2 regions of the Streptomyces sp. NPDC107521 genome follow, and region 2 is predicted to be linked to the other one. Evidence: riboswitches for the same ligand, from Rfam matches in the RefSeq annotation. Region 2 holds a riboswitch; the other holds the start of a gene.
What was found. Region 2 has a riboswitch for S-adenosylmethionine ahead of ACZ7LB_RS01735 (aminotransferase class V-fold PLP-dependent enzyme). Riboswitches for the same ligand answer to the same signal wherever they lie in the genome.

Region 1: it holds a riboswitch for S-adenosylmethionine, as region 2 does, so the genes downstream of both, thrC (threonine synthase) here and ACZ7LB_RS01735 (aminotransferase class V-fold PLP-dependent enzyme) in region 2, are expected to answer to the same signal.

Annotation. Positions count from the first base shown of each region.
Region 1 covers NZ_JBVKAT010000016.1:183,737-187,135, forward strand. Annotated here, with positions in the region: gene ACZ7LB_RS23335 (MoaD/ThiS family protein) at 243-518, opposite strand; gene thrC (threonine synthase) at 515-1,804, opposite strand; SAM riboswitch class I at 1,823-1,971, opposite strand; gene ACZ7LB_RS23345 (glucosyl-3-phosphoglycerate synthase) at 2,156-3,100, shown strand; gene ACZ7LB_RS23350 (alpha,alpha-trehalose-phosphate synthase (UDP-forming)) at 3,268-3,399, shown strand, end outside.
Region 2 covers NZ_JBVKAT010000001.1:407,634-411,032, forward strand. Annotated here, with positions in the region: gene qcrB (cytochrome bc1 complex cytochrome b subunit) at 1-521, shown strand, start outside; gene trpD (anthranilate phosphoribosyltransferase) at 649-1,713, shown strand; SAM riboswitch class IV at 1,797-1,913, shown strand; gene ACZ7LB_RS01735 (aminotransferase class V-fold PLP-dependent enzyme) at 2,083-3,399, shown strand, end outside.

The sequences.
Region 1 (3,399 bases), on a different contig from region 2:
GGGCAAGTCAGACCGCACAAAGGGAACAAAGGTCGCGAAAGGCGCCCGCACTTTGGCTGCTTCTTGTCGGACGGGGAGCGGGAATTCGGGGCTCCGGACTTCACGACCGGGGGCGCGTTCCCCAACTCTACCGCGTTCAATCACATGGAATTGCCCCCTCCGCTTCTTTCCGCGGAGGGGGCAATGCGCACGGGGCCGGGCGGACGCCGCAGGGCGGCCCGGAAGGGCCCGCAGGGGCCGGGTCAGCCGCCGGCGACCGCCGGGATGATGGAGATGCCCGCGCCGTCCGGCGTGGCCGTCCCCAGGCCCTGCTCGAAGCGGACGTCGTCGTCGTTGACGTAGACGTTCACGAAGCGGCGCAGCTTGCCCTGGTCGTCGAGGACCCGGGCGGCGATGCCGGTGTGGTTCTTCTCCAGGTCCTCGATGACCTCGCCGAGGGTGGCGCCCTCGGCGGGGACCTCTGCCCGCCCGCCGGTGTAGGTGCGCAGGATGGTGGGAATGCGGACGGTCACGCTCATGCGAGGCCAGCCTCTCGGAAGGAGTCCAGGTTGGGGCGGATCGTCGCGGTGAGGCCGGTGCCGGCCACCGCGTCGAGGGTCTTCAGTCCGTCGCCGGTGTTGAGCACGACGGTGGTGAGCGAGGGGTCCAGGGCGCCGCTCTCGACCAGCTTGCGGGTGACGCCGACCGTGACGCCGCCGGCGGTCTCCGCGAAGATCCCCTCGGTGCGGGCGAGCAGCTTGATGGCGTCGACGATCTGCTCGTCGGTCACGTCCTCCACGGCGCCGCCGGTGCGGCGGGCGATGTCCAGGACGTAGGGGCCGTCGGCCGGGTTGCCGATGGCGAGGGACTTGGCGATGGTGTCCGGCTTCTGGGGGCGCACCACGTCGTGCCCGGCCTTGAAGGCGGCGGACACCGGCGAGCAGCCCTCGGCCTGGGCGCCGAAGATCCGGTACGGGCGGTCCTCGACCAGGCCGAGCCGGATCAGCTCGCGGAACCCCTTGTCGATCTTGGTGAGCTGGGAGCCGGAGGCGATCGGGACGACGATCTGGTCCGGCAGCCGCCAGCCGAGCTGCTCGCAGATCTCGTACGCCAGGGTCTTGGAGCCCTCCGCGTAGTAGGGCCGCAGGTTGACGTTGACGAAGCCCCAGCCCTCGCCGGCCGGGTCGCCGATCAGTTCGGAGCAGAAGCGGTTGACGTCGTCGTAGTTGCCCTCGATGCCGATCAGCTCACCGCCGTAGACGGCGGCCATGACGACCTTGCCCTGCTCCAGGTCGTGCGGGATGAACACGCAGGAGCGCAGCCCGGCCCGCGCGGCGGCGGCGCCCACGGCGCCGGCCAGGTTGCCGGTGGAGGAGCAGGAGAGGGTGGTGAAGCCGAAGGCGCGGGCCGCCTCGAGGGCCTGGGCGACGACCCGGTCCTTGAAGGAGTGGGTCGGGTTGCCGGAGTCGTCCTTGACGAACAGGCCGCCGGTGAAGCCCAGTTCCCGGGCGAGGTTGTCGGCCCTGACGAGCTCGGTCCAGCCGGGGTTCAGGTTCGGCTTGGTGGCCACGTCGGCGGGGACGGGCAGCAGGGGCGCGTAGCGCCAGATGTTCGCGGGACCCGCTTCGATTCGCGCGCGCAGTTCCTCGGCGTCGTGGGCCGAGAAGTCGTAGGCGATCTCCAGCGGGCCGAAACACTCCTCGCAGGCGAAGACCGGGCCGAGGGGCACCCGGTGACCGCACTCGCGGCAGGAGAGCGCCGCGGCGGGGCCGAGATCGACGGAGGTGCCCGGAGCGGCGGAGGGTGCGGGAGTCTGCACAGACATGAGAGGCGAGGCCCTTTCTCCTCATCTTCCCCACGACGCATCTCGTCGTGAGACGGAATTGGCACCTTCCCGAGCCGGGGAGCCTCGCCACGTCCGCGTGGCGGGAACCGACTGGAGGGTTGCCGGGGCTTCATCGGGCCGTTTCCCTCTGCCCCTCTGGATGAGCGGTATGCGGTTGTTGATCCGGTGCGCGGTGTCGGCGCACCCGCGGCCTTCGCACCGAAGGAAGTCACGGTGCGCCGACCCCGGTATGCGGGGGTCATCCGCGTTGCTCAAGACTGTAACCGAAGGCGAGGACGGTTGAGATAGTCGTCCGTACCGCGAGATGCGTCACAGAAGGAGCGGCCGACCGTGCTGGATGATGTCGAACGCTGGCTGCGCGCGCGTTCCTGGTCGGTGACCGACCGCACGATTCCCCAGCTCATGGCCGCGAAACGGGCCGGCGGGCAGACCGTCAGCGTGGTGCTGCCCGCCCTCGACGAGGAGGCCACCGTCGGGGAGATCGTGAGGGTGATCCGCCGGGAGCTGATGTGCCGCATCCCACTGGTCGACGAGCTGGTGGTGGTCGACTCGGGGTCGACGGACCGCACCTCGGCGGTGGCCGGGGCGGCGGGCGCGCGGGTCGTGCACCGGGACGCGATCCTCCCGCGCATCCCGGCCGTGCCCGGCAAGGGCGAGGTGCTGTGGCGCTCGCTGATGGTCACCCGCGGTGACATCGTCTGCTTCGTCGACGCGGACCTGCGGGAGTTCTCCGCCGACTTCGTCTCCGGGATCGTCGGGCCGCTGCTGACGGACCCGGACGTCCAGCTGGTCAAGGCCATGTACGACCGCCCGCTGGGGGCCGAGCCGGGGCAGGGCGGCCGGGTGACGGAGCTGATGGCCCGGCCGCTGCTCAACATGCACTGGCCCCTGCTGGCGGGCTTCGTCCAGCCGCTCGGCGGCGAGTACGCGGCCCGCCGCTCGCTGCTGGAGCGGCTCCCGTTCCCGGTGGGGTACGGGGTGGAGCTGGGGATGCTGGTGGACGCGCTGCACCTGGTGGGGCTGGACGCCCTCGCCCAGGTCGACGTGGGGGTGCGCAGGCACCGGCACCAGGACGGTTCGGCGCTCGGCCGGATGTCCGCCGCGATCTACCGCACCGCCCAGCTCCGGCTGGCCCGGGGGCATCTGCTGCGGCCCTCGCTGACCCAGTTCGAGCGGGGCGCGCACGGCTTCGAGCCGCGCACCCATGCCGTGGACACGGAGGAGCGGCCGCCGATGGCGCAGATCGCGGAGTACGCCTCCCGCCAGGTGGCCTGAACCGTATTCCGGGTGACCCGATCGGGTGTTCCGCCGGGGAACCGGAGAACACGCACCGGAATTCCCCCCTGTCTTCACCTTTCCCCCACGAAACGGGTGACCGGATCACCACCGGTGGGAAGTGAGCGCACGTTTGAGGTTTTCGGGGCCGGGCTAGGTTGAGGCGTATGGCCTCAACCTTCGGTGCTGCCCGGGTACTCGTCGCCTCCAACCGGGGGCCCGTCTCCTACGAGGTGGGGGAGGACGGCTCGCTGCGCGCCAGACGCGGCGGCGGCGGGCTGGTCTCCGGGCTGTCGGCC
Region 2 (3,399 bases):
TGGACCGCCCGCGCAACGCCCCGACCCGGACGGCGTTCGGCGTGGCCTGGGTGACCGCCTACCTGATCATGCTGATCGGCGGTGGCAACGACATCGTCGCCACGCACTTCCACCTGTCGATCAACGCGGTCACCTGGTTCGTGCGGATCGGGTTCTTCCTCGGCCCGGTCGTCGCGTTCGTCATCACCAAGCGGATCTGCCTCGGCCTCCAGCGCCGGGACAAGGACAAGGTGCTGCACGGCCGCGAGTCGGGCATCATCAAGCGCCTGCCGCACGGTGAGTTCATCGAGGTGCACGAGCCGCTGAGCCAGGACCAGCTCCACACGCTCACCGCGCACGAGCAGTACAAGCCGGCCGAGATCGGCCCCACGGTCGACGCGAACGGTGTCGAGCGCAAGCCGAAGGCCCCGGAGAAGCTGCGCGCCAAGCTCAGCGACGCCTACTTCGGCGAGGACTCGCAGATCCCGAAGCCGACCGCCGAGGAGTACAAGGAGATCACGAGCGGCCACGGCCACCACTGATCCTCCGACGTCGCCACACCACGGCACAGGGCCCCGTCCGTTCCCCGGACGGGGCCCTGTGCCGTGCCCGTGCCTGGATAGGGTGGGGGAGACCATCTCCCGGACTCACACGAAGGCAGGACGGCTCATGAGCGCTGTGGCACCCGCTGGAGGCGACACCGCGGCGGGCCGCTCCTGGCCCGCCCTGCTGAACGGACTGCTCGACGGGCGGGACCTGTCCGCCGACGAGACCGCCTGGGCGCTGGACGTGATCATGCGCGGCGAGGCGACCGACGCGCAGATCGCCGGGTTTGCGGTGGCGCTGCGCGCCAAGGGCGAGACCGTCGAGGAGATCTCCGGGCTGGTCCGCACGATGTACGAGCACGCCAACGTGATCGAGGTGCCGGGCGAGACCGTCGACATCGTCGGGACCGGCGGCGACGGCGCCAAGACCGTCAACATCTCCACCATGTCCGCCATCGTGGTGGCGGGCACCGGGGCGAGGGTCGTCAAGCACGGCAACCGGGCCGCCTCCTCGGCGTCCGGCGCCTCCGACGTCCTGGAGAAGCTCGGCGTCAATCTGGAGCTGACGCCGCAGCGGGTGGCGGAGGTCGCCGAGGAGGCCGGGATCACCTTCTGCTTCGCGGTGAAGTTCCATCCGTCGCTGCGCCATGTCGCCGCCGCCCGGGGCCAGTTGGGCATCCGCACGGTCTTCAACTACCTGGGGCCGCTGACCAACCCGGCCCGGGTGAAGGCGCAGGCGATCGGCGTCGCCCACGCCCGGATGGCGCCGATCATGGCCGGGGTGTTCGCCGAGCGCGGCCACTCCTCCCTGGTCTTCCGGGGCGACGACGGGCTCGACGAGCTGACCACCTGTGCCACCTCCCGGGTCTGGGTCGTCCGGGACGGCGGGGTCACCGAGGAGGCCTTCGACCCCCGCGACGTCGGCATCGACCTCGTGCCCATCGAGGCGCTGCGCGGCGCCGACGCCTCGTACAACGCCGACGTGGCCCGGCGGCTGCTGAGCGGCGAGCGGGGTCCGGTGCGCGACGCGGTGCTGCTGAACTCGGCGGCGGCCCTGGTGGCCCTGCGGCCCGGCGGCGGGACCCTGACGGAGCGGATCCGGGCCGGCATGGACCGGGCCGCCGAGGCGATCGACTCGGGCGCGGCCGCCCGGACCCTGGAGCGCTGGGTGGCCGCCAGCAACGGCTGACGCACCGGCGTCCCTGTGCGAGGCGTCCCGCGATCCGGTACGGGGTTGCGGGACGCCGCCGTTTTCCCGTAGCTTCCTTTCCAGGTCATGAGTGACAGTCATGCGGCCCCGGCCGACTGTCCGGCAACCCTCCGTCCGTGGCGGGGTGCCCCGGGTGAGGACCAGGCAGTGGACAGCAAGGTCCACGGCAAGCGCGGACCCCTCGCGAACACCAGGGGTCCTGGTCGTACGAGGGAGCCTCTTTCCGTGAACCAGCGAATGCGATAGGGCCGCCGAGCCCCGCCTCCGCGTTTCCTGTCACCCTTCCCGCGCCGGTGCCCCCTGTGCCCCCGCGCGGTGAACCCCGCCTGCCTTCACGGGAGTTCCGCCATGTCCGTTTCCGCCGTCCCCGCCTCCGCCACCGCCGCCCACCGGACCGCCGCCCCGGCCTGCGGCCCCGCCGGGGCGGCCCCCGGCACCGACGCCTGCTCCGCCCCGCTGCCCGTGCTGGGCCGGGACGTCACCGTGCCGCTGGTCACCGGCGGCGAGGTCACCTACGCGGCGCTCGACTACGCCGCCAGCACCCCCGCGCTCCAGCGGGTCTGGGACGACGTGGCGGCCTACGCCCCGTACTACGGCAGCGTCCACCGGGGCGCCGGATACCTGTCGCAGCTCTCGACCGACCTGTTCGAGAACGCCCGCGCCACCGTCGCCCGCTTCCTCGGCTGCCGCGAGGACGACCAGGTCGTCTTCACCCGGTCCACCACCGACTCCCTGAACCTGCTGGCCGGGGCGCTGCCCGAGGGCTGCCGGGTGTTCGTCTTCGAGACCGAGCACCACGCCGCCCTGCTGCCCTGGCGGAACGCCGACGTCACCGTCCTGGACGCCCCGCGCTCGCCCGGCCGCGCCGTCGAGATCCTGGAGCACGCCCTCGCCGCCCGCGAACCCCACGGCCCCGCCCTGGTCTGCGTCACCGGCGCCTCCAACGTGACCGGCGAGCTGTGGCCGGTGCGCGAACTGGCCGCCGCCGCCCACGCCCACGGCGCCCGGATCGTGCTCGACGCCGCGCAGCTCGCCCCGCACCACCCCGTCCCGGTCGCCGCGCTCGACGTCGACTGGGTCGCCTTCTCCGGCCACAAGCTCTACGCCCCCTTCGGCTCCGGGGTGCTGGCCGGCCGCGCCGACTGGCTCGGCGGCGCGGAGCCGTACCTGGCCGGGGGCGGCGCCAGCCGCGCGGTCACCCGGCGCGCCGACGGCGGCGTCGACGTGGTCTGGCACGACGGCACCGCCCGGCACGAGGCCGGATCGCCCAACGTCATCGGCGCCTACGCCGTCGCCTCCGCCTGCGAGGCGCTCACCGAGGCCGGTTTCGACAGCCTGGTCGCCCGCGAGCGGCGACTGGTCGAGAGGGTGCGGGAGGGGCTCGCCCGGGTGCCCGGGGTCCGGGTGCTGTCCCTGTTCGGCGACGACGCCCCGCGGGTGGGCGTGCTGTCCTTCGTCGTCGAGGGGTGGAACAGCTCCCACTTCGCCGCCGCCCTCTCCGCCGAGTACGGCATCGGGGTGCGCGACGGCCTGTTCTGCGCCCATCCGCTGGTGCGGCTCCTGCTCGGCGGCGACCCCGGCGGCACCGCGGGCGCCTGCGGCGCGCCGGAGGGCGACGGGGGAGAGCAGCCGCTGAACGCCGTCCGGGTCAGCTTCGGCGCGGGC